2 regions of the Phyllobacterium sp. 1468 genome follow, and region 1 is predicted to be linked to the other one. Evidence: predicted binding sites of a transcription regulator. Region 1 holds the regulator's gene; the other holds the start of a gene.
The links. Region 1 encodes LexA, which represses DNA repair genes until DNA is damaged. Its sites were predicted from a motif close to TGTTCNNNNTGTGTTCNG; they were not measured.
Positions count from the first base shown of each region.

Region 2: a site for LexA is predicted at 3,450-3,467, ahead of parE (DNA topoisomerase IV subunit B). Genes of this name have one in related genera too.

Region 1 covers NZ_JAVDSX010000012.1:53,506-64,187, reverse strand. Annotated here, with positions in the region: gene J2X72_RS23240 (UDP-2,3-diacylglucosamine diphosphatase LpxI domain-containing protein) at 1-416, shown strand, start outside; gene lpxB (lipid-A-disaccharide synthase) at 416-1,594, shown strand; gene gltA (citrate synthase) at 1,643-2,935, opposite strand; gene gltX (glutamate--tRNA ligase) at 3,081-4,508, opposite strand; gene J2X72_RS23220 (ComEC/Rec2 family competence protein) at 4,622-7,087, shown strand; gene lexA (transcriptional repressor LexA) at 7,188-7,907, opposite strand; gene J2X72_RS23210 (substrate-binding domain-containing protein) at 8,027-9,055, opposite strand; gene J2X72_RS23205 (ABC transporter substrate-binding protein) at 9,362-10,624, shown strand.
Region 2 covers NZ_JAVDSX010000002.1:51,547-62,228, forward strand. Annotated here, with positions in the region: gene J2X72_RS05720 (acetyl/propionyl/methylcrotonyl-CoA carboxylase subunit alpha) at 1-1,132, opposite strand, end outside; gene J2X72_RS05725 (EamA family transporter) at 1,196-2,122, opposite strand; partial or broken gene J2X72_RS05730 (GIY-YIG nuclease family protein) at 2,479-2,757, shown strand; partial or broken gene J2X72_RS05735 (GIY-YIG nuclease family protein) at 2,954-3,037, opposite strand; gene parE (DNA topoisomerase IV subunit B) at 3,543-5,609, shown strand; gene lpdA (dihydrolipoyl dehydrogenase) at 6,567-7,964, opposite strand; gene J2X72_RS05750 (dihydrolipoamide acetyltransferase family protein) at 7,983-9,281, opposite strand; gene J2X72_RS05755 (alpha-ketoacid dehydrogenase subunit beta) at 9,286-10,299, opposite strand; gene J2X72_RS05760 (3-methyl-2-oxobutanoate dehydrogenase (2-methylpropanoyl-transferring) subunit alpha) at 10,303-10,682, opposite strand, start outside.

The sequences.
Region 1 (10,682 bases):
CGCGCAAGCGTGCTGACCAAGAAAGCGTCGCTAATATGCGTGCCGCCCAGCAGGCTGCAATCACGATCGGCTCGCTTGATATCGGCCAAGCGGCCGTTGCCATCGGCCGGCGCGTCGTGGCGCTGGAGGGCATTGAAGGTACCGATGCCATGCTGCAACGCGTGGCGGAGCTGCGGCATGCCAAGCGTATCAACCGCAAGGGTGGCGTTCTGGTCAAATGCGCCAAGCCGCAACAGGAGGTGCGCGCTGACCTACCGGCCATCGGTGTCAGTACCGTGGAGAACGCAGTTAAGGCAGGGCTCAAGGGCATTGCCATCGAGGCGCGTCGGACCCTGATTCTCGGCTACGGCGAAACCATCGCCGCTGCCAACGAAGCCGGACTATTCATAGAGACCTTTGAGCAGGAACCGTCCTGATGACCGCCGCGACAAAACCGCTGTGCCTTGCTATCGTTACAGGGGAAGAGTCCGGGGATTTGCTGGGTGCCGATCTGGTCCAAGCGCTGCGCCGGCGATATGCAGGGGAGGTGACGCTTACCGGTGTCGGCGGCGAGCACCTTGCCGCACTCGGGCTCGACAGCTTGTTCGATCAGCATGAAATCGCCCTCGTCGGCCTAAGTGCCATTGTAAAAAAGCTGCCGCAACTCATACGCCGGATCTCACAGCTCTCGACGGCAATCGTCGCAGCGAAGCCAGATTGTCTGGTGATAATCGACAGCCCTGATTTTACTCATCGCGTCGCGAGGAAGGTGAGGGCGGCCGATCCGTCAATCCCGATCATCAATTACATCAGTCCGTCGGTATGGGCCTGGAGGCCGGAACGCGCCAAGGCAATGCGCGCTTATATCGATCATGTGCTGGCGATCCTGCCATTCGAAGTGCAGGCCCTGAAGGATCTGAACGGCCCGCCAGCGACCTATGTCGGGCACAGGCTGGTATCGCATGCGCCGTTGCTGGAAGCCGCACGACAAAATCGCGCGCGCGACGCTAGTCTAGGGGACCGCGCCGAGAAGAACCTTGTTGTGTTGCCGGGTTCTCGCCGCTCCGAAATCATCAGTCTTGCGGAACCATTCGGCGAGGCCATCGATCTTTTGGTAAACCGCGGCAATCGCATCAACGTCGTTCTCCCAACCCTGCCGAAGGTCGAGTCGCTTGTCAGGCAATTGACTGCAAGCTGGACAGTGGAGCCTCGTATCGTTGTGGGTGAGACGGAGAGATTGAAAGCATTTGCTGAGGCCGACGCAGCGATTGCAGCATCCGGCACCGTATCGCTGGAACTGGCGCTAGCGCGTATTCCCACGGTCCTTTCCTACAAGCCAGACTGGCTGGCGCGGACATTTATTGCGCCACGGATCAAGGTGTGGAGCGCGGCGCTTCCCAACATCATCGCGGATGAGCCAGTTGTTCCTGAATATTTCAACATTTTTGTCCGGCCCGGCCCCATTGCCCGTCAAATCGAGCAATTGCTGGTTCCGGGTCACCGGCGCGCCGCACAGCTTGAAAGTTTCGACAAGGTTGCGAAGCTGATGCAGACAGACCGGCCCGCCGGGGAGATAGCTGCAGAAAAAGTGCTGGAATTTGCCATCCGCACATGATCCATAAAAAAGGCGCCGGTTCGGCGCCTTTTTTACATATGGTGGTGACTATTTGCGATCTTCGACACTCACATAGTCACGCGGCGTCGCACCGGTATAGAGCTGGCGCGGCCGGCCAATCTTCTGATGCGGGTCTTCGATCATCTCTTTCCACTGGGCAATCCAGCCCACAGTGCGCGCAACAGCGAACAGCACAGTAAACATGGTGGTGGGGAAGCCAAGCGCCTTCAATGTGATACCAGAATAAAAATCGACGTTTGGATAAAGCTTCTTTTCGATGAAATATTCATCTGTTAGCGCAATGCGCTCAAGCTCCATGGCAACGTCAAGCAGCGGATCGTCCTTGATGCCAAGTTCGGCGAGCACTTCGCGCGTCGTCTGCTGCATGATCTTCGCGCGCGGATCGTAATTCTTGTAGACGCGATGACCAAAGCCCATCAGGCGGAATGGATCGTTCTTGTCCTTGGCCCGATTGATGAACTCGGGAATGCGATCCATGGTGCCGATTTCACCGAGCATCTGCAGCGCTGCTTCATTGGCACCGCCATGGGCAGGACCCCAGAGGCAGGCAATGCCAGCAGCGATGCAAGCAAACGGATTGGCGCCCGACGAACCGGCCAGGCGAACTGTGGACGTCGATGCATTCTGCTCGTGATCGGCATGCAGGATGAAAATGCGATCCATTGCACGCGCAAGAACCGGATTTGGCACGTAGTCCTCACAGGGCACAGCGAAGCACATGTGAAGGAAGTTCGTCGCGAAATCGAGATTGTTCTTCGGGTAAACGAAAGGCTGACCGATATGATATTTGTAGGCCATCGCGGCGAGGGTCGGGATCTTCGCAATCATGCGGATCGAAGCGACCATGCGCTGATGCGGATCGGAAATATCGGTCGAGTCGTGATAAAACGCGGACAGGGCGCCGACGCAGCCGACCATGACGGCCATTGGATGCGCATCGCGGCGGAAACCGCTGAAAAAGCGCGACATCTGCTCGTGCACCATCGTGTGCCGGGTTACGCGGAAGTCAAAGTCCGCCTTCTGGCTTTTTGTCGGCAATTCGCCGTAGAGCAACAGATAGCAGGCCTCAAGAAAATCGCCGTGTTCGGCCAGCTGTTCGATCGGGTAACCCCGATGCAGCAAGATGCCTTCGTCGCCATCGATATACGTGATCTGCGACTCGCAAGCAGCAGTGGATGTGAACCCCGGATCATACGTGAAAGCGCCAGTGTTCTTGTATAATGTCCCAATGTCCACGACATCCGGTCCAATGGTCCCCTTTTTGATGGGTAAGGAGAATTCGTGACCATTCAGGTCGATGTTGACGCTGTTTTCAGACATTGCCGTTCCTTTCTTGCTTCGACTTGCGCTGATCGAGCGCAAAAGCATCTACCTCGAATGAGGCCATAATCTTATCTTGTCAGGCACGACACCGTACTCGAAAGGTACGATGTTGCAATGCAAAAATGCGCTCAAATTAGCCGTGCTATTGCCCTTTTGCCTGATCCTCTATGCGGCCAAGGGATTCCTCTCTTCCCAAGACTGCCAATACATCGAAAACACCCGGAGACGTTGCTCTTCCAGTCAAAGCTGCGCGCAAGGGTTGCGCGATTTTACCGAGTTTCAGCCCCGTTTTTTCGGCGTAAGCCCGCACTGCAGCATCGAGCGGCTCAGCGCTCCATTCATCAACCGCGGCAAGGTTCGGAAGTACGCCGGAAAGAATGCTCCGGCCTTCCTCGTTAAGCAAGCCGTAGGCTTTTTCATCAAGTGCAAGCGGCCGCTTTGCGAAAAGATACTTTGCGCTGTCCGCAAGCTCGACCAAGGTCTTCGCGCGCTCCTTCAGGCCCGGCATCGCGGCGAGCAGTTGTTTTTTCTTGTTGTCGTCCAATCGCGACAGCATCTCCGCGCCACCCTCGATTTCCGGCAGTATATCGATCATGGCCTTGACCAGGTCCGCATCGTCCGAGATGCGCATGTAATGGCCGTTGATCGCCTCAAGCTTCTGGAAGTCGAAGCGCGATGCGCCCCGGTTGATGTCCGAGATTTCAAACCACTGGATCATCTGTTCGTCGGACATAATCTCGTCGTCGCCATGGCTCCAGCCGAGACGCACGAGATAATTGCGCAGCGCTGCCGGCAGATAGCCCATGGCGCGATAAGCCTCCACCCCAAGCGCACCATGCCGCTTCGACAGTTTTGCGCCATCCGCGCCGTGAATGAGCGGTATGTGGCCCATTACCGGCACGTCCCAACCCATAGCGTCGTAGATAACCGTCTGTCGTGCCGCATTGGTCAAATGATCGTCGCCACGAATAATATGGGTAACTCCCATGTCATGATCATCTACGACGACAGCGTGCATATAGGTCGGATTGCCATCGGAGCGCAGGATGATGAAATCGTCGAGATCCTTGTTGGGGAACCGGACATCGCCCTGAACCTGGTCGCGAACGAGTGTTTCGCCCGTCTGAGGCGCCTTGATGCGGATGACCGGCTTGATACCTTCGGGTGCTTCCTTAGGATCGCGATCCCGCCAGCGTCCGTCATAACGCGGTGGGCGGCCTTCAGAGCGGGCTTTCTCGCGCATTTCCTCAAGCTCGGCCTGTGAAGCATAACAATAATAGGCCTTACCGCGGGTAACGAGCTCCTCCGCAATTTCCCGGTGGCGCGGCGCGCGCTCATATTGCGACACGGCATCACCGTCCCAATCAAGACCCAGCCATTTCAAACCGTCGAGAATGGCGGTTACGGCAGCTTCCGAAGAGCGTTCTCGATCCGTGTCCTCGATACGCAGCAACATCTTGCCGCCCGTATGCTTGGCATAAAGCCAGTTGAACAGGGCGGTGCGGGCGCCGCCGATATGCAAATAACCGGTTGGGGAGGGTGCGAAACGGGTGACAACGGACGATGACATAAGGTCTCCAGCAGGTGCCCGGCGTATTAGCCGAACGTCCAATCGAATTGATCTGGCGTTCATGTAGCATAGCACCGCTGCTGTGCAAGGGCACTGGCAGAACCGGAAAGCAAATGGAAGGTCCCGCTACCAGAACAAAGACCAGAGAACAGCAGTTTTTTCTCCGTCCCGACAGCGGCGGTTATGAAATCGCGACTCAAACAACGACCATTGAATTAGTCGTTGAAAAGGAAAACTGGCCTGCGAGGCTGCGTGGACTTGGCAATTCTGCACGAACGCAGCTTCAGTCTGTGCATCTTGCGATTCCCAAGGCGTTCAACTGCGAGGTCGATCGCGGTACGCTGTTTCTGTTCTTACCTGTCTTTGCGGGTACTGGCGCACTTTTCTATTTTAATGCGGCTGCCGAACCGAGGCTAAGTGCCATCCTTTCAGGGATGACTTTTCTCACCGGTTGCCATGCCTTGGCGCAGGCACGGCCCATGTTGCGGCTTGTTCTACTATTCGCGATCGCCCTGGTGTCCGGCATGCTTTTCGGCAAAGTTGAAACGATCCGAACCGGAACCCGAATGCTTGGCTCGGAAGTCACGACGCGGATGACGGGCCGCGTCAATGCCATGTCGCGAGACGCAAAGGGTGGATGGCGTCTGACCATGGATGTGATTTCGACAGCACGGCCGGCACTTAAATATGGTCCGGACCGCGTTACTGTCTCGGCAAGATCGGTGCCCCGTGACCTGAAGGTCGGCGATGGTATCAAAGGACTCGTTCACCTGCGGCCGCAGTCAGGTCCGATGCGGCCGGGCAATTATGATTTCGCCTTCAATAGTTACTACAGGGGGGTCGGTGCCAGCGGATTTGTGCTGGGGAAGCTTGAAATAGCGCCTGTGGCTTTAGACACAGGGCCTGTTGCTACAATATTGATGGCGATTGCCAACGTCAGGCAGCAACTCACCCAGCGCATCTTGCATACCATCAGGGGCGAACCCGGTGACATCGCTGCGTCGCTGATCACCGGCCAGCGCGATGGTATCAGCGACGAAACCAACAACGCTTTTCGCTTGAGCGGACTTTCGCATATTCTGTCGATCTCCGGCTTTCACATGGCGCTGGTGGCGGCAACGATCATCGGCTCGCTACGCGCGATCATGGCGTTTTTCCCGGGATTTTCGGCGCGGTTTCCCGTGAAGAAATTCTCGGCGGCGATCGCCTTGGCGGGTTCCGCATTCTATTTGCTGCTGTCGGGCTCCGACGTTGCGGCCCAGCGCAGTTTCGTCATGCTCGCTGTGATGCTCCTGGCGGTGACCGTTGACCGGGCGGCGATATCGATGCGCAATCTCGCCATTGCGGCGTTGGTCACCACGGTGATCTCACCGCACGAAATCCTGGGGCCAAGCTTTCAGATGTCGTATTCGGCGACTGCCGCCTTGATTGCATTTTATAGCTGGTGGTCCCGGCGGCAGGGAAGGCCGGCCTTCCGCAAAGGTGCGTCCGGCCATTTGCTTTTCGCGCTGCCAATAAAGGCCGTGAACCATATCGGCGCGATTGCCATGACATCCCTGGTAGCCGGGACCGCGAACTCAATCTTTGCGGCTTATCATTTCAACAATACGGCACCATTCGGCCTTATCGGCAACGCTCTCGCGCTTCCGGTCGTTTCAGTTTTTGTCATGCCATTTGCCGTGCTCGGCTTGCTAGCCATGCCATTCGATCTTGATTGGCTACCGTTTACGGTCATGGGACGGGGCATCGAGGTCGTCATCGCTCTTGCAAAAATGGTCGCTTCGCGCTCTCCCAGCGGCAATCTCGGCCTTATGCCGCAAAGTACCTTGCTTCTCATGAGCATTGGTCTTGTGATGTTGTTGTTTCTGTCGACGCGTCTTCGACTGTGCGGCATACCGTTGTTGTTGGGCGCAGCCTTGCTGATGGTGCGCGCGCAAGAGCCGCAGATCATTGTTTCAGAGGACGGAAAACTGGTCGCATTGCGCACCGATGACGGCAATCTGTCGGTCAATCGAACATCCGGCAGTGCATTCACTCTAACCAATTGGCAGCAGGGCTATGGAATAAACGAGGTGGTGAAGCCGTTGAAGGCTGGTGCACTTTCCAAAGAAATGCAGTTTGAGTGTTCTGAAAAAGTTTGTACCGCACGCGAGCCCGGTGGATTGATAATTGCCTATACGGACGAAGCTGCGCAGAGGTCATCTGCCTGCCAGGAGGGAGATATAGTTGTTCTGGCTTACGCCGGCGGTACGACGGCATGCGAAGACAAGAACATATTGGTACTTACCAAGCTTGATCTTGCACTGCACGGTGCCGCAGAGATTAATTTAGAATCGCGCGAGCTCATTAGACCACCCAGCGAAAATGACTCACCGGAGGTCAATCTTGCCGAGGCTAACGCTTCTCGCGCCCGGCGCCTTAAGACCGCCACCATCAATTACGCTGTAGGAGCACCGGTCCGGCCGTGGAACGCCTATCGAACCTATTCGCGTGCCGCACGCAACATCGAGGACGACACATCCCGCAAACACGTGAATGCTGATCAGACATTGGGCTGCGAAAAGCCGGGCGATTGTTAGGTCTTGAACTCATAAATCGGGGGAAAGACCCCATCGCGCCTCTCCTCGCATGCTCTCGCCGTTTCGAGCGCCATTTCGATAAGATCTATGAGTTTACGACCTAGTATCGCCGAATAAGACCTACCAGCTTTCCTTGAACCTGAACGCGATCCGGTCCGAAAATCCGGGTCTCATAAGCCGGATTCGCCGCCTCGAGGGCGATCGACGCTCCTTTACGGCGGAAGCGCTTCAGGGTTGCCTCTTCGTCGTCGACCAGTGCGACAACGATCTCGCCCGGATTGGCAGTATCGCCACGCTTGATCACGACCGTATCGCCATCGAAAATCCCAGCCTCGATCATCGAATCGCCTTTGACTTCAAGTGCGTAGTGTTCGCCGCTTCCTATCATGTCCGGGGGCAGGCCGATCATATGGGTCTGGTTTTGGATTGCCGAAATCGGCACACCAGCGGCGATGCGGCCCATGACCGGGATGCTGACGACCGTCGACGCGCTTATCTCGTCGGAGGAACGCGCTTGTGGCCGGGCGGGGGTGACATTTCGGCCAAGGCTTCCCTCGATGACACTCGGGGAGAATTTCCGTTGAGCGTTGAGGCCGGGAGCGATGGAGTCGGGCAGGCGCAAAACCTCCAGCGCTCTCGCACGGTTTGCAAGCCGACGAATGAAGCCCCGCTCTTCGAGAGCAGTGATCAGTCGGTGGATGCCGGATTTCGACGCAAGATCCAATGCATCCTTCATTTCGTCGAACGAAGGTGGGATGCCTGTCTCCTTCAAACGCTCGTGGATGAAGAGCAGAAGTTCATGTTGTTTACGCGTGAGCATCGGCGATCCTTTGCGTGGAATCGGAAAAAAACAAAACCAGAACAAACACTATCTGTTCCAGTTGTGTTCCACAAGGATTAATATGTGGTGTATGGAAGCCGAGAAACGCGGATCAGGTGTTACTTAGCCGGAATAACCGGCGGGCCGCTGGATTGGCGTAGAATGAGCTCAACCGGCCAAACTTCGTGGATGGTCTCCGGCGGTTCGCCATCAAGCAAGCGGACAAGCATTTCTGCAATCCGCGTACCGGCCGTTCTTATCGAAGAACGTGTCGTTGTCATCGCCGGAACCATGTTGCTGGCATTGAGGTAAGGAAAGACGTCATCGTGAGCAATGATCGAAACGTCCTTGCCAAGCTGGTAGCCCTTGGCGCGGATTGCCCGGGAAACGCCCAGGGCTGTCATCATCGACCCAGCGAGAATGGCGGTTGGATGAGGCTTCAGGGACAGGAAACGTTGTGTTTCACGGAAACCGATCTCGTCGGAAAAACAGTCGTGCACGATGAAATGCGGGTCGATCGAAATACCGCGTTCGTTAAGCGCATTACGATAGCCTTCCTCACGGTGCTCCGAGAAGGTGAAGCCCTTGAGACCATCGATCATGGCAATGTGCTTGTGGCCAAGATCGAGCAGATGCGACGTCGCTTGATAGAAGGCACCCTTATTGTCGATATCCAACCAGGCGTGCGGTGCATCTATGTTCGTCCGCCCGTGAAGCACAAAAGGAAATTGCGCTTCGGCAAGCATGGCAACGCGTTCATCGACGAGCGAGGGGTGCGAGACAATCATCGCGTCGACGCGCTTGCTGGAAATCAGACGCCTATAGGCCGAAATCTCATCATTGTTGATCAGGGGGGTGATGAGAAAATCGATTTCGTCACGCGAGAGGCGCTCTGCAAGGCCGGATAAGAATTCGCTGGTATGCGGGCCGAAACGCTCGCTGCTGTGAATAGGCACGACAATTCCAATCGCGCCGACACGTCCCATCGCCAGGCGCCGCGCATTGGCGTTGGCGCTATAACCGAACTTGAGGGCGGCCTTGTTGACCCGCTCCCTTGTTGCCTCGTTGACTTCCGGATAGCCATTGAGTGCGCGGCTAACGGTCGTTTGCGAGAGGCCAAGTTGTTCGGCCAGTTCCTTGAGTTTCATATCAGACGATCCAGGCATTTTTTTATCAGATGAGCTCAACTATAGCGCAGTTTCGAAGCGCTTTGGAAATAATTTCAACTCAAGATGGAAGCGGTTAGAAATTACACACCGCATTATTTGCTGGATCACGGCAGACGTTGCATATTCCAACTTGACAGCAGGGCCGGCCTTTGCCACCTTTTGCCCAAAGCGCTTTGGATTTTATTTTTGCGTTGATGCTCAAAGTGTTTGAGGAGGAGTTTTCATAAATTGGAACGGCGCACCGCCAACGCGCGTTGTTCCATCTTGGATCTACGGGAGGAAATCATGAGAGCGAAATTAATCCTTGCGGGCCTCTTGGCCACAACGTTGATCTGTTCGGGCGCGTTCGCCGCCGACCTTTCAATCGTCTCCGGTGATACGGGTAATGGGCGCGAGTTCCTGCGCAAGCAGCTCGATCGTTTCGAAAAGGAAACCGGCAACAAGGTCAAAATTGTCGCCATGCCTGCAAACAGCTCCGACCAGTTTGGCCAGTACAGGCTTTGGCTTGCCGCCGGGAACACGGACATCGATGTCTACCGCACTGATGTGATCTGGGCGCCGCAATTGGCCGACCAGTTTCTTGATCTGACAGAAGCCATGAAAGATGTCGTCGATCAACACTTTCCATCGATGATCCAAAGCCAGACGGTTGACGGCAAACTCGTTGCCATGCCGATGTATACTGACGCGCCCGCCTTCTACTACCGCAAGGATCTTCTGGAGAAATACAAGAAGCCGGTTCCCAAAACCTGGGACGAAATGGCTGCGACCGCCAAGGACATCCAGGAGGGTGAGCGCCAGGCTGGTAACAAGGCGATGTATGGCTTTGTTTTCCAAGGTAACGCTTACGAGGGCCTGACTTGTAACGCACTTGAATGGATCAAGTCTTCTGGCGGCGGCCAGATTATCGAGCCCGACGGTACGATCTCTATCAACAATCCAGAAGCAGTCGCCGCAGTCGACAGGGCAAAGGGGTGGATCGATACGATCTCTCCAAAGGGTGTCCTTGCCTACACCGAAGAGGAGAGCCGCGGTGTCTGGCAGACGGGGAATGCCGTCTTCATGCGCAACTGGCCTTATGCCTATGCATTGGGCAATGGTCCGGACAGCGCCATTAAAGGCAAGTTCGACGTGACGACCCTGCCAAGCTCGAAAGAGGGGCAGAGTTCTGCAGCGACGTTGGGCGGCTGGAACCTCGCCATCTCAAAATATACAAAATCACCCGAGGAAGCGATCAAACTGGTAAAATTCCTGGCCGCGCCTGAACAACAGAAGGAACGGGCGATCGAGATCGCCAACTTGCCGACGCTGAAGGCTCTCTATGACGATAAGGATATTGCTGCGGCTCAACCGGTAATCACGAACTGGAAGCCAGTATTCGAGACAGCCGTGCCTCGTCCATCCGCGCCCACGAAGGTCAAATACAACGAGGTGTCATCGATGTTCTGGAGCGCGGTCCACGACACGTTGTCCGGCAACGGAACTGCTGCAGACAATCTTGAGCTTCTGGAAGCCAAGCTGACGGAACTTCAGGGTGGTAGCTGGTAATCCCTGCCAGTCGACGGTGCGAATGGACTTATCATACATCATTCGCACGATTGTCTGA
Region 2 (10,682 bases), on a different contig from region 1:
TCACGCCCGTATCGTTGCGGATGATCGCCTTGCCAACAGGCCCTTCCGCCGGCGGGCGATAGCGCGTCAGCCGCCCGATCGACGGCAGGAAGTTGCGATAGGGGTCTTCCGCGTAGAGCCGGCTTTCGACAGCCCAGCCATTGAGCTTCACATCCGCCTGCTTGATCGCCAGCTTTTCGCCAGCGGCAATGCGGATCATCTGTTCGACCAGATCGATCCCGGTGATCAGTTCGGTCACCGGGTGTTCCACCTGCAACCGCGTGTTCATCTCGAGGAAATAGAAATTGCGGTCCTTGTCGACGATGAACTCGACCGTGCCGGCGCTTTGATAGTCGACCGCCTTGGCCAGGGCCACCGCCTGCTCGCCCATGGCCCAGCGCGTCGCCTCGTCCAGAAAAGGTGACGGCGCTTCCTCCACCACCTTCTGGTTGCGGCGCTGTACCGAACATTCGCGCTCGCCAAGATAGATGCTGTTACCGAACGCGTCAGCCAGCACCTGGATTTCGATGTGACGCGGATCGACGATGAACTTCTCGATGAAAACCCGCTCGTCGCCAAAGGAATTGCGCGCCTCGGAGGTCGCACGCTCGAAACCGTCGCGCACTTCCGATTTGTTCCAGGCAATGCGCATGCCCTTGCCGCCGCCGCCTGCGGAAGCCTTGATCATCACCGGGTAGCCGATCTCGCCCGCAATCCGCTCGGCATGGGCCGGGTCGGTGATGACGTCGAGAAAGCCCGGAACCGTACTCACCCTGGCCGCATTGGCGAATTTTTTCGATTCTATCTTGTCGCCCATGGCGATGATCGCCTTGGGCTTCGGTCCGATGAAGACGATGCCCTGCTTTTCCAGCGCCTCGCAAAAGGAGGCGCGCTCGGAGAGAAACCCGTAGCCGGGGTGAACGGCTTCTGCGCCGGTGTCCTTGCATGCAGCGATGATCTTGTCCGCCACGAGATAGCTTTCGGCAGCAGCAGCCGGCCCGATATGCACGGCCTCGTCGGCCATCTCCACATGCACCGCATCGCGATCAGCATCGGAATACACCGCAACCGTGGCAATCCCCATCTTGCGCGCGGTTTTGATGACGCGGCAGGCAATTTCGCCGCGGTTGGCAATCAGTATTTTTTTGAACAAAGCGAACCTCCCAACAGGTCTTTGTTTCTATTGCCAAACTTCGTTCTACTCAACTGATTCTTGTCAATTGTATGCGGGTTCGTTCGCGTCCCGCCTTTTCCCTTCACGCCAGATCAGATAGGCGCCGGAAGCAACGATGATGGCGATCCCCAGCCACTTGGATGCGGTAGGAAATTCCCTGAAGACAAAGAGCCCGATGAGCACTGCCATGACGATTTCGAGGTATTGAAACGGCGCCAGAAGCGAGGCGGGGGCAAGCCGCGAGGCGGTGGTGATAAGCTGGTGTCCCGTTGTCGCAATGACCCCCATTGCGAAGAGCAAGGACCACGACAGGGCGTTGGCAGGAAGGCCGAATGTCATATCGCCGATTTCAAAGGCCGCGCCGAAAAAGAGCGCGACCAGAGTCGTCAGCGTGCCGCCTACCCCGGCGTATAACTGCATGACAAGCGTTGTGTCGGCAGTACCATACCTTCGGTTCAGGATAAGATAGAAAGCAAAGGATGCTGCCGTGCCGAGCGGCAAAAGCGAAACCCAGCCGAAGAGTTCCCAGCTGGGCTGAATAACGATCAGCGTGCCGATGAACCCTATCGCCACGGCCATCCACCTGCGCCAGCCGACATGTTCCTTCAGCAGGATTGCCGAAAGGGTCGTCAGCATCAACGGTTCAACGAAGAACACAGCTATGGCGTCCGCCAACGGCATGTATTTGATCGCTGCATAAAAACAGAGACCGCCGACACCCATGAGGACGCCGCGAAACAGGTTACCCCAAAGCTTGACGGGCTTTAAGGATTTTACCCCGGTCATGGCAATGATGATCATCGCGGCAAGCACGGCCTGAAATCCAAAGCGGAAGAGGGTTACGGTTGCCGGCGATACGCTGTCCACCGTCGAGAGCCATTTGGCAATGGCATCCATCACGGGCAGGAAAAACAAGGCCGCCGCCATCATCGAAACACCCTGCACCTGTTGTGCGGTTGTATTTTCCATGCTCATGATTCCTCTGGACGCCGCGACGATGCGGCTTGCTGGAATACCGCGCCAGCCGAAAAAAGCAATCGTGACAGTGTCTGGTTCGCCCTTCGACAGGCTCAGGACGCTCACCGGTTGCATCGATTCCACGTGCGTGGTTCGACAAGCTCACCATGAGGGAGGTGGTTTGATTGCAGGAGCTTAATGCTGGGATGGCTCAGATGTTGGTGATTAAGTTTGCAGCACTCAACCTCCCTCATGGTGAGCTTGTCGAACCACGCACATGGAATCGATGCAATTGCATTTTCGAACTTTCGTTGAATTGCCCGAACTGACTATCGTTTCTACAGTCTCACAAGTTGGGCGAGGTCTTTATGGAAGTAACCGTTTATATTCTCCGTTGTGCGGATGGTTCATATTACACAGGGCTCACGAAGCAAGAAGTTGAAGGCCGGTTGTGGGAGCACAACGCGGCGATCTACAATGGTTACACGCGCTCGCGGCTTCCTGTCGAACTTGTTTTTACCGAGACCTATGATCGCATTTTGGATGCGATCGCGCGGGAACGGCAAATCAAAGGATGGTCGCGTGTGAAGAAGCAAGCACTTATTGCCATGAACTATGAAGGACTTCCCGAGCTCTCCCAGAATCGCTCAAAGCGTTCGGGTAGGCTTGGCAAAACCGCCATGTGCGTGGTTCGACAAGCTCACCATGAGGGTGGTGGTTTGATTGCAGAGAAGCTTGAATGCTGTGATGGCTCAGACGTTGGTGACTAACCTTGCAGCACTCAACTTCAAACGTTGCTGATTAACCTTGCAGCACTCAACCTCAAACGTTGCTGATTAAACCACCCTCATGGTGAGCTTCTTGCTTCGTGAGCCCTGTGTAATATGAACCATCCGCACAACGGAGAATATAAACGGTTACTTCCATAAGGACCTCGCCCAACTTGTGAGACTGTAGAAACGATAGTCAGTTCGGGCAATTCAACGAAAGTTCGAAAATTCCATTGCATCGATTCCATGTGCGTGGTTCGACAAGCTCACCATGAGGGAGGTTGAGTGCTGCAAACTTAATCACCAACATCTGAGCCATCCCAGCATTAAGCTCCTGCAATCAAACCACCACCCTCATGGTGAGCTTGTCGAACCACGCACATGCCGGTTTTGCTGATTAACCTTGCAGCACTCAACCTCCCTCATGGTGAGCTTCTTCATCGTGAGCTTGTCAAACGACGAACCACGCACATGCCGTTTTGCCCCGTTTTACTTTCCACGATACCTTGCTCAGTTTCTCCTCACCCTTGAATGTCAGCGTCTGCGCGTATAGTTCTGTGGGTGAACACCGGAACAGACAGCGAACTCCCATCGCGTTTCACCATGAAGCGTGCAAATATCAAGGGTGATTCGAATCTCTATGAAATTGGCCGAACAAGACCATGGATGACAACAACGACCTCTTTTCAGCGATCGTAAAAACCGCCCGCGAACGGCAAGCGGCGAGTGAACCGGCACGCCCTGCGTCCGTTGCCCCCGCCGCGCCCGTCAAATCCGCGCGCACCGCTCCCGAGGCCAGCGGCAACTACAATGCCGCCGATATCGAGGTGCTGGAAGGGCTGGAGCCCGTTCGCCGCCGCCCGGGCATGTATATTGGCGGCACCGACGAGCGCGCGCTGCATCATCTGTTCGCCGAAGTCATCGATAATTCCATGGACGAGGCTGTCGCCGGTCACGCCAATTTCATCGATATCGATCTCGACGAAAACGGCTATCTGTCGGTCACGGATAATGGTCGCGGCATGCCGGTCGATCCGCATCCGAAATTCAAGGACAAATCCGCGCTTGAAGTCATCATGACGATGCTGCACGCGGGCGGCAAGTTCGACTCCAAGGTCTACGAAACCTCCGGCGGCTTGCATGGCGTCGGTGTTTCGGTCGTTAACGCACTCTCGGACCATGTCGAAGTCGAGGTCGCGCGCAACCGCCGCCTTTATCGCCAGCGCTTTTCGCGCGGCAAGGCGCTTGGCCCGCTCGAAGAAGTCGGCGAAGTGCAGAACCGCCGCGGGACGCGTGTGACCTTCCATCCGGATGCCGAGATTTTCGGTCAGGGCGCCAAGTTCGATCCTGCGCGGCTTTACAAGATGGCGCGTTCCAAGGCCTATCTTTTCGGCGGCGTCGAGATCAGGTGGAATTGCGCCCCGTCACTGCTCGATCCGAAGGACCCGACGCCGGACAAGGCCGTCTTCCATTTCCCGGGCGGCCTCAAGGATTATCTCGGCGCCTCGCTCGGCAAGGATTTTCAGATCACGCGCGAGATGTTTGCCGGCAAGACGGAAAAAACCAGCGGCCATGGCGCGATGGAGTGGGCGGTCGCCTGGTATGGCGGTGATGGTTTCGTCAATTCCTACTGCAATACCATTCCGACCGGCGAAGGCGGCACCCATGAAGCAGGGCTGCGTATCGCCCTCACCCGTGGCCTCAAGGCCTATGCGGAACTCACCGGCAACAAGCGCGCATCGATCATCACCACCGATGACGTGATGATCTCCGCAGCCGCCATGCTTTCGGTGTTCATTCGCGAGCCGGAGTTCGTTGGCCAGACCAAGGACAAGCTGGCGACTGTAGAAGCGCAGCGCATCGTTGAAAATGTCATTCGCGATCCATTCGATCATTGGCTTGCCGCCTCGCCGCAGGAAGCATCGAAGCTGCTCGACTGGGTGGTGGACCGGGCTGAAGAGCGCGTCAAACGCCGCCAGGAAAAAGAGGTCAATCGCAAATCCGCCGTCAAGAAGCTGCGGCTTCCGGGCAAACTTGCCGACTGCAGCCAATCCGGCGCGCTGGGAGCGGAACTCTTCATCGTCGAGGGCGACAGCGCTGGCGGTTCGGCCAAGCAAGCGCGCGACCGCGCCACACAGGCGGTGCTACCGCTGCGCGGCAAGATCTTGAATGTCGTCAGCGCCGGCCGCGAAAAGATGACGGCCAACCAGCAGATCGGCGATCTCATCCTGGCGCTCGGTTGCGGCACCCGCTCGAAATACCGGGACGAGGACCTGCGTTATGATCGCATCATCATCATGACCGACGCCGACGTCGACGGCGCGCATATCGCCTCGCTGCTGATCACCTTCTTTTATCAGGAGATGCCGGAGCTGATCCGCAACGGCCACCTCTTCCTTGGTGTCCCCCCGCTCTACCGTCTCGCGCAGGGCGGCAAGGTCGCCTATGCCCGCGACGATGCACACAAGGACGAGCTTCTGAAGACGCTGTTTACCGGCAAGGGCAAGGTTGAGATCGGCCGGTTCAAGGGCCTTGGCGAAATGCGCGCCGACCAGCTCAAGGAAACCACGATGGATCGCAAGAAGCGCACCTTGCTGCGGGTCCAGATCGACGAGGAATGGGCCAACGAAACCAAGCTCGCCGTGGACGATCTGATGGGCACCCGCCCCGATGCGCGCTTCCGCTTCATCCAGGATCGCGCAGCGTTTGTTGAAGAGCTGGATATTTAGCGTTTCGGCGATAGATCTTGCAGAAGATCTAACATCACAGGTTCTGCGCGACAGCTTTGGTATAGAAGTCCTGTTGATAAACGTTTAGCAATCAAATAAATGGGATAGGAACCGATCCCGCGTTACAACAGACCCTCGATCTAACTAAGAGGGTTCCGATGGCGATTTGGTTTTTGACATTTGCGGTACTTGTTGCAGGACTAATCGCGATCATGCGAGTGGTCGTTCAAGTCCAAAAGAGCCTGATCGCCGGCGATTATTCATGGAGAAGCTTTGGTTTACTCTCTCTCGCATGGCTCGCAGTCACAATACCAAGCATTCAATCAAGTTGTTCGAACGTCGGCTGTCAGTGGGGCGTGAAATTCGGTTGGCTTATAAGTTTGTTTTATGACCTTGTGCCCGTAGCAGGATTGGAGCCTACGGCCCGTACGCTGATGCTGGTCATTTGCGGCTACGTTATCTTGACGATCTGTTTCTTGGGCCACGCCCTTGGATGGATACTTTATGGTATTCGAAGACTGTTCCAACGTGCGACTTAGGCAGGTCCCCGGCGTCCGATCAATACAGTGGCGGTATTAGAGTGATATACATCAAAAGTATTAGTCCTTGAAGTTTTCCCCAAACAGGCGTACATCATAAAGACTAGGCGCGGCTCCTCCTCCCTGCTTTTGGCGCGCGCCTGGTTCCCCCCATTTAAGCCGGACGCAAGTCCGGCTATTTTTTAAACCCGAAGCTCTCGAAAAATTAATCGAACGCTCGTTCAATTAATCCTTCGACGAGACGCATTTTTCCTGGCGGTTTTTCGCCATTTCACCCCTATGAACCGCTATTTCAAAACCATTTTGATGCAAGTCCGGGCGATGCCTGCGCGAAACATCCCGATTCTCATGCAAGAATCAGCGAAACCGGCGCAAAATTTTCCACCTCCAGCTTCAATTTGATTGTGCTGGGTTGTGTTCAGATATGCAGCGCGTGTCCCAGCGCCTTGAGGGCGGCTTCCTGAAAACCTTCGCTCTGTGTCGGATGCGCGTGGATCGTCCCGGCGATATCTTCCAGCCGCGCACCCATCTCCAGGGCAAGGGCAAAGGAAGCCGAGAGCTCGGATACGCCCTGCCCGACCGCCTGGATTCCGAGGATAAGATGATTGCCGGCAGCGGCGACGACACGGACAAAACCTTCCTCGCCTTCCTGCGTCATGGCGCGGCCATTGGCGGCGAAAGGAAACAGGCCGATCTTGATTTCGTGCCCGGCCTGCTTTGCCTCTTCGGGAGAAAAGCCAACAGAAACAATCTCCGGATCGGTAAAACACACTGCCGCGATGGCGCGTTTGTCCCAGCTGCGGTTTTCGCCGGCAATGATTTCCGCCACCATTTCGCCCTGCGCCATGGCCCGGTGCGCGAGCATGGGTTCGCCGGTCACGTCGCCAATGGCATAAACGCCGCGCATCGAGGTGCGGCACTTATCATCGATTCTGACGAACTTTCCGTCCATGTCGAGGTCGATTTCCTCAAGTCCCCAGCCGGTCGTCACCGGTTTGCGGCCGACGGTCACCAGCACCTTGTCGGCCGGGATTCTCTCGTCTTTGCCGTCCGCGGTTTCAATCAGCAGCGCATCGCCCTTTGTGCTCATGCCCTTGGCTTTGGCGCCAGTCAGTATGGTCATACCTAACTCATTGATATGCTTGACGATTGGCCGGGTCAGCTCCGCATCATATTGCGGCAGGATCTTGGGCAAAGCTTCGACAACCGTCACTCTGGAGCCGAGTTTGGCAAAGGCTGTCCCGAGTTCGAGACCGATATAGCCCCCTCCGACAACCACCAGCTTCTCGGGGATTTTCTGCAGGGCCAACGCCTCGGTCGAGGAAATGACATCGCCGCCAAATGGTAGCGACGGAATCTCGACAGGAGCCGAACCCGTTGCAATCACTACGTTTTCTGCCCTGATAATCTGCTGGCCCGTCAGCGTTTCGACCTCGACGGTCTTGCCGTCGCGAAACCTGGCCTTGCCGGTGACGATCTTGACGTTGGCCTTCTTGAGCAGCCCGGCGACGCCATTGTTCAGACGGCTGACGATCCCGTCTTTCCAGGCGATGGTTTTCGAAAAGTCGATAGCCGGCTCACTTACGGAAATACCGAGCGGCGTATGATTGGCGGCGAAATGCGCAACCTTTTCAAACTCTTGTGCGGCGTGGATCAATGCTTTGGAAGGGATGCACCCCACCATCAGGCAGGTGCCGCCAACCTTTGCCGCTTCGACGATAACCGTATCGACATTCAGCTGGCCGGCCCGAATGGCGCAGATATAGCCCCCTGGACCCGCGCCGATGACCAGCAATTTGCAGGAAATATCCTTCATCGCTCAACCTTCCCGTCCCTAAGCATCGACGAAAATCAGCGCTGGCGTTTCGAGCAGCGTCTTGATTCGTTGAATGAAAACAGCAGCATCCCAGCCGTCGATAACGCGATGGTCGAAACTCGAGGACAGGTTCATCATCTTGCGTGGGATAAAGTTCGTACCGTCCCACATCGGCCGTGTCATGATCTTGTTGACACCGATGATCGCCACCTCCGGATAGTTGATGACTGGCGTCGTCACCACCCCGCCCATACTGCCGAGCGAAGTGATCGTGATCGTCGATCCGCTGAGCTGCTCGCGGGTTGCCGTGCCGGTTTTGGCCGCATCTGCCAGCAAATTGACCTCCGCGGCACAATCCCAGAGCGTGCGCGCCTCGGCATGCTTGACCACCGGAACCACCAGGCCGTTCGGCGTCTGCGCCGCTATGCCGATATGAACACCGCCATGCTGATGGATAACATTGGCCTCGTCGTCGTAAAGCGCGTTGAGCTGCGGCTGATCGGCGATTGCCCGCACCATCGCCCGCATCAGAAACGGCAGAATGGTCAATTTTGCTTGGTCGGCGCGCTTGTTGGCATTCAATGTTGCACGCAACTCCTCCAACGACGAGACATCGATTTCCTCGACATAAGTGATGTGGGGAATGTGCGATTTGGCAATTGCCATTTTCTCCGCGATTTTGCGGCGCAGGCCTACAACCTTGATTTCCTTGACGGAATTGTCCGGCGCAAGTGCCGTAATACCGGGCTTTTGCTTGTCCCGCGCGAAGAAGGCTTCGAGGTCTTCATGGCTGATGCGCCCCGCCGGGCCCGAGCCGCTGACCTGACGAAGGTCCACGCCTGCCTCCTTGGCGCGCAACCGGACAGCGGGAGACGCAAGCGGCTTTTCGCCTTCATTGCGTGGCGCGTTGGCGCCAAACGGGCTTGGTGAACCCGGCGTTTTTTGCGCTGTTGGAGGTACTATCGACCTTGGTTTTTCGGCTGGAGCTTTCGGCGCTTCGGCCTTTTTCTCCACTTCCGGTGCCGGCGCCTCGGTCTTCACCGATTTGGCTGGCGCTACCACAACGTGGCCTTCGCCCTCAATTTTCAAGCGGACCAGCGGCGATCCAATGGCAAGGACCTGGCCAATCTCGCCGCCGAGCCAGACGATCTCGCCGTCCACCGGTGACGGGATCTCGACTGTCGCCTTGTCGGTCATTACAGCGGCAAGGACCGTGTCCTCGCGTACCAGATCGCCAATCTTCACATTCCATTCAACAAGTTCGGCTTCCGCAACGCCTTCACCTACATCCGGCAGCTTGATGATATACTCACCCATAGCTCTATCCCTCCAGCGTTTCGACAAGCGCGCGTCCAAGACGCACCGGTCCCGGGAAATAATCCCACTCCTGGGCGTGAGGATAAGGCGTATCCCACCCGGTCACCCGCGCGACCGGCGCTTCGAGCTTGTAGAAACAATGTTCCTGGACCAGGGCCGCGAGTTCCGCACCAAAACCCGAGGTCAGCGTTGCTTCGTGCACCACGACGCATCGGCCAGTCTTTGAAACCGATTCGATGATGGTTTCGAGATCGAGCGGCAAAAGCGTGCGAAGATCGATGATTTCCGCGTCTATGCCATGTTCCTCTGCAGCGGCTTCGGCCACGTAAACCATTGTGCCATAAGCAAGAATCGTGAGCTTCGAACCTTCGCGGCGCTTGATCGCCTTACCAAGCGGTACCGTATAATGCCCATCCGGAACCTCGCCGAGATCGTGCTTCGACCAAGGCGTTACCGGCCTGTCATAGTGACCGTCGAACGGCCCGTTATAGAGGCGCTTGGGTTCGAGGAAGATCACCGGGTCGGGATCTTCGATAGCCGAAATCAGCAAGCCCTTGGCGTCATGCGGATTGGAGGGAACGACTACTTTCAGCCCCGAAACGTGCGTAAAGAGCGCCTCAGGGCTCTGACTGTGAGTCTGACCACCAAAAATGCCGCCCCCAACCGGCATTCGCACAACGATCGGGCAGGTAAAGTCGCCATTGGACCGGTACCTCAGGCGCGCGGCCTCCGAAACGATCTGGTCATATGCCGGATAGACATAATCGGCGAACTGGATCTCGATGCAGGGCTTTAGGCCATAAGCGGCCATCCCGATCGCCGCGCCGACAATGCCCGCTTCGCTGATCGGCGCATCGAAGCACCGTGTTTTGCCGTATTTTGCCTGCAGTCCCTGGGTACAGCGGAAAACACCGCCGAAAAAGCCCACATCTTCACCGAACACGACAACATTGTCGTCGCGTTCCATCATGATATCCATCGCGTCGCGAATGGCTTCAATCATAGTTTTGCGCGGCATCTATCAGACTCCTGCCTGCTGGCGCTGGCGACGCAGATGCGGCGGCATTTCCTTGTACACACCCTCGAACATGTCGCGGGCCGATGGCTTGCCTCCCGCATGCAATGTTCCGAAGCTTTCCGCTTCTTTTTGCGCAGCAACGACAGTGTCGAGAATTTCCGCCTCGGTCTGCTTGTGACGATCATCGGACCAGACGCCCCGCCCGATCAGATGGTTCTTTAGCCGGATGACAGGATCACCCAGTGGCCAGGCATCGGATTCTGTCTTGGGCCGGTAGGCCGACGGATCGTCGGACGTGGAATGGGCGCCGGCGCGGTAGGTAACATACTCGATCAGCGTGGGCCCGAGATTGCGCCGGGCACGCTCGATTGCCCATTTCGCCA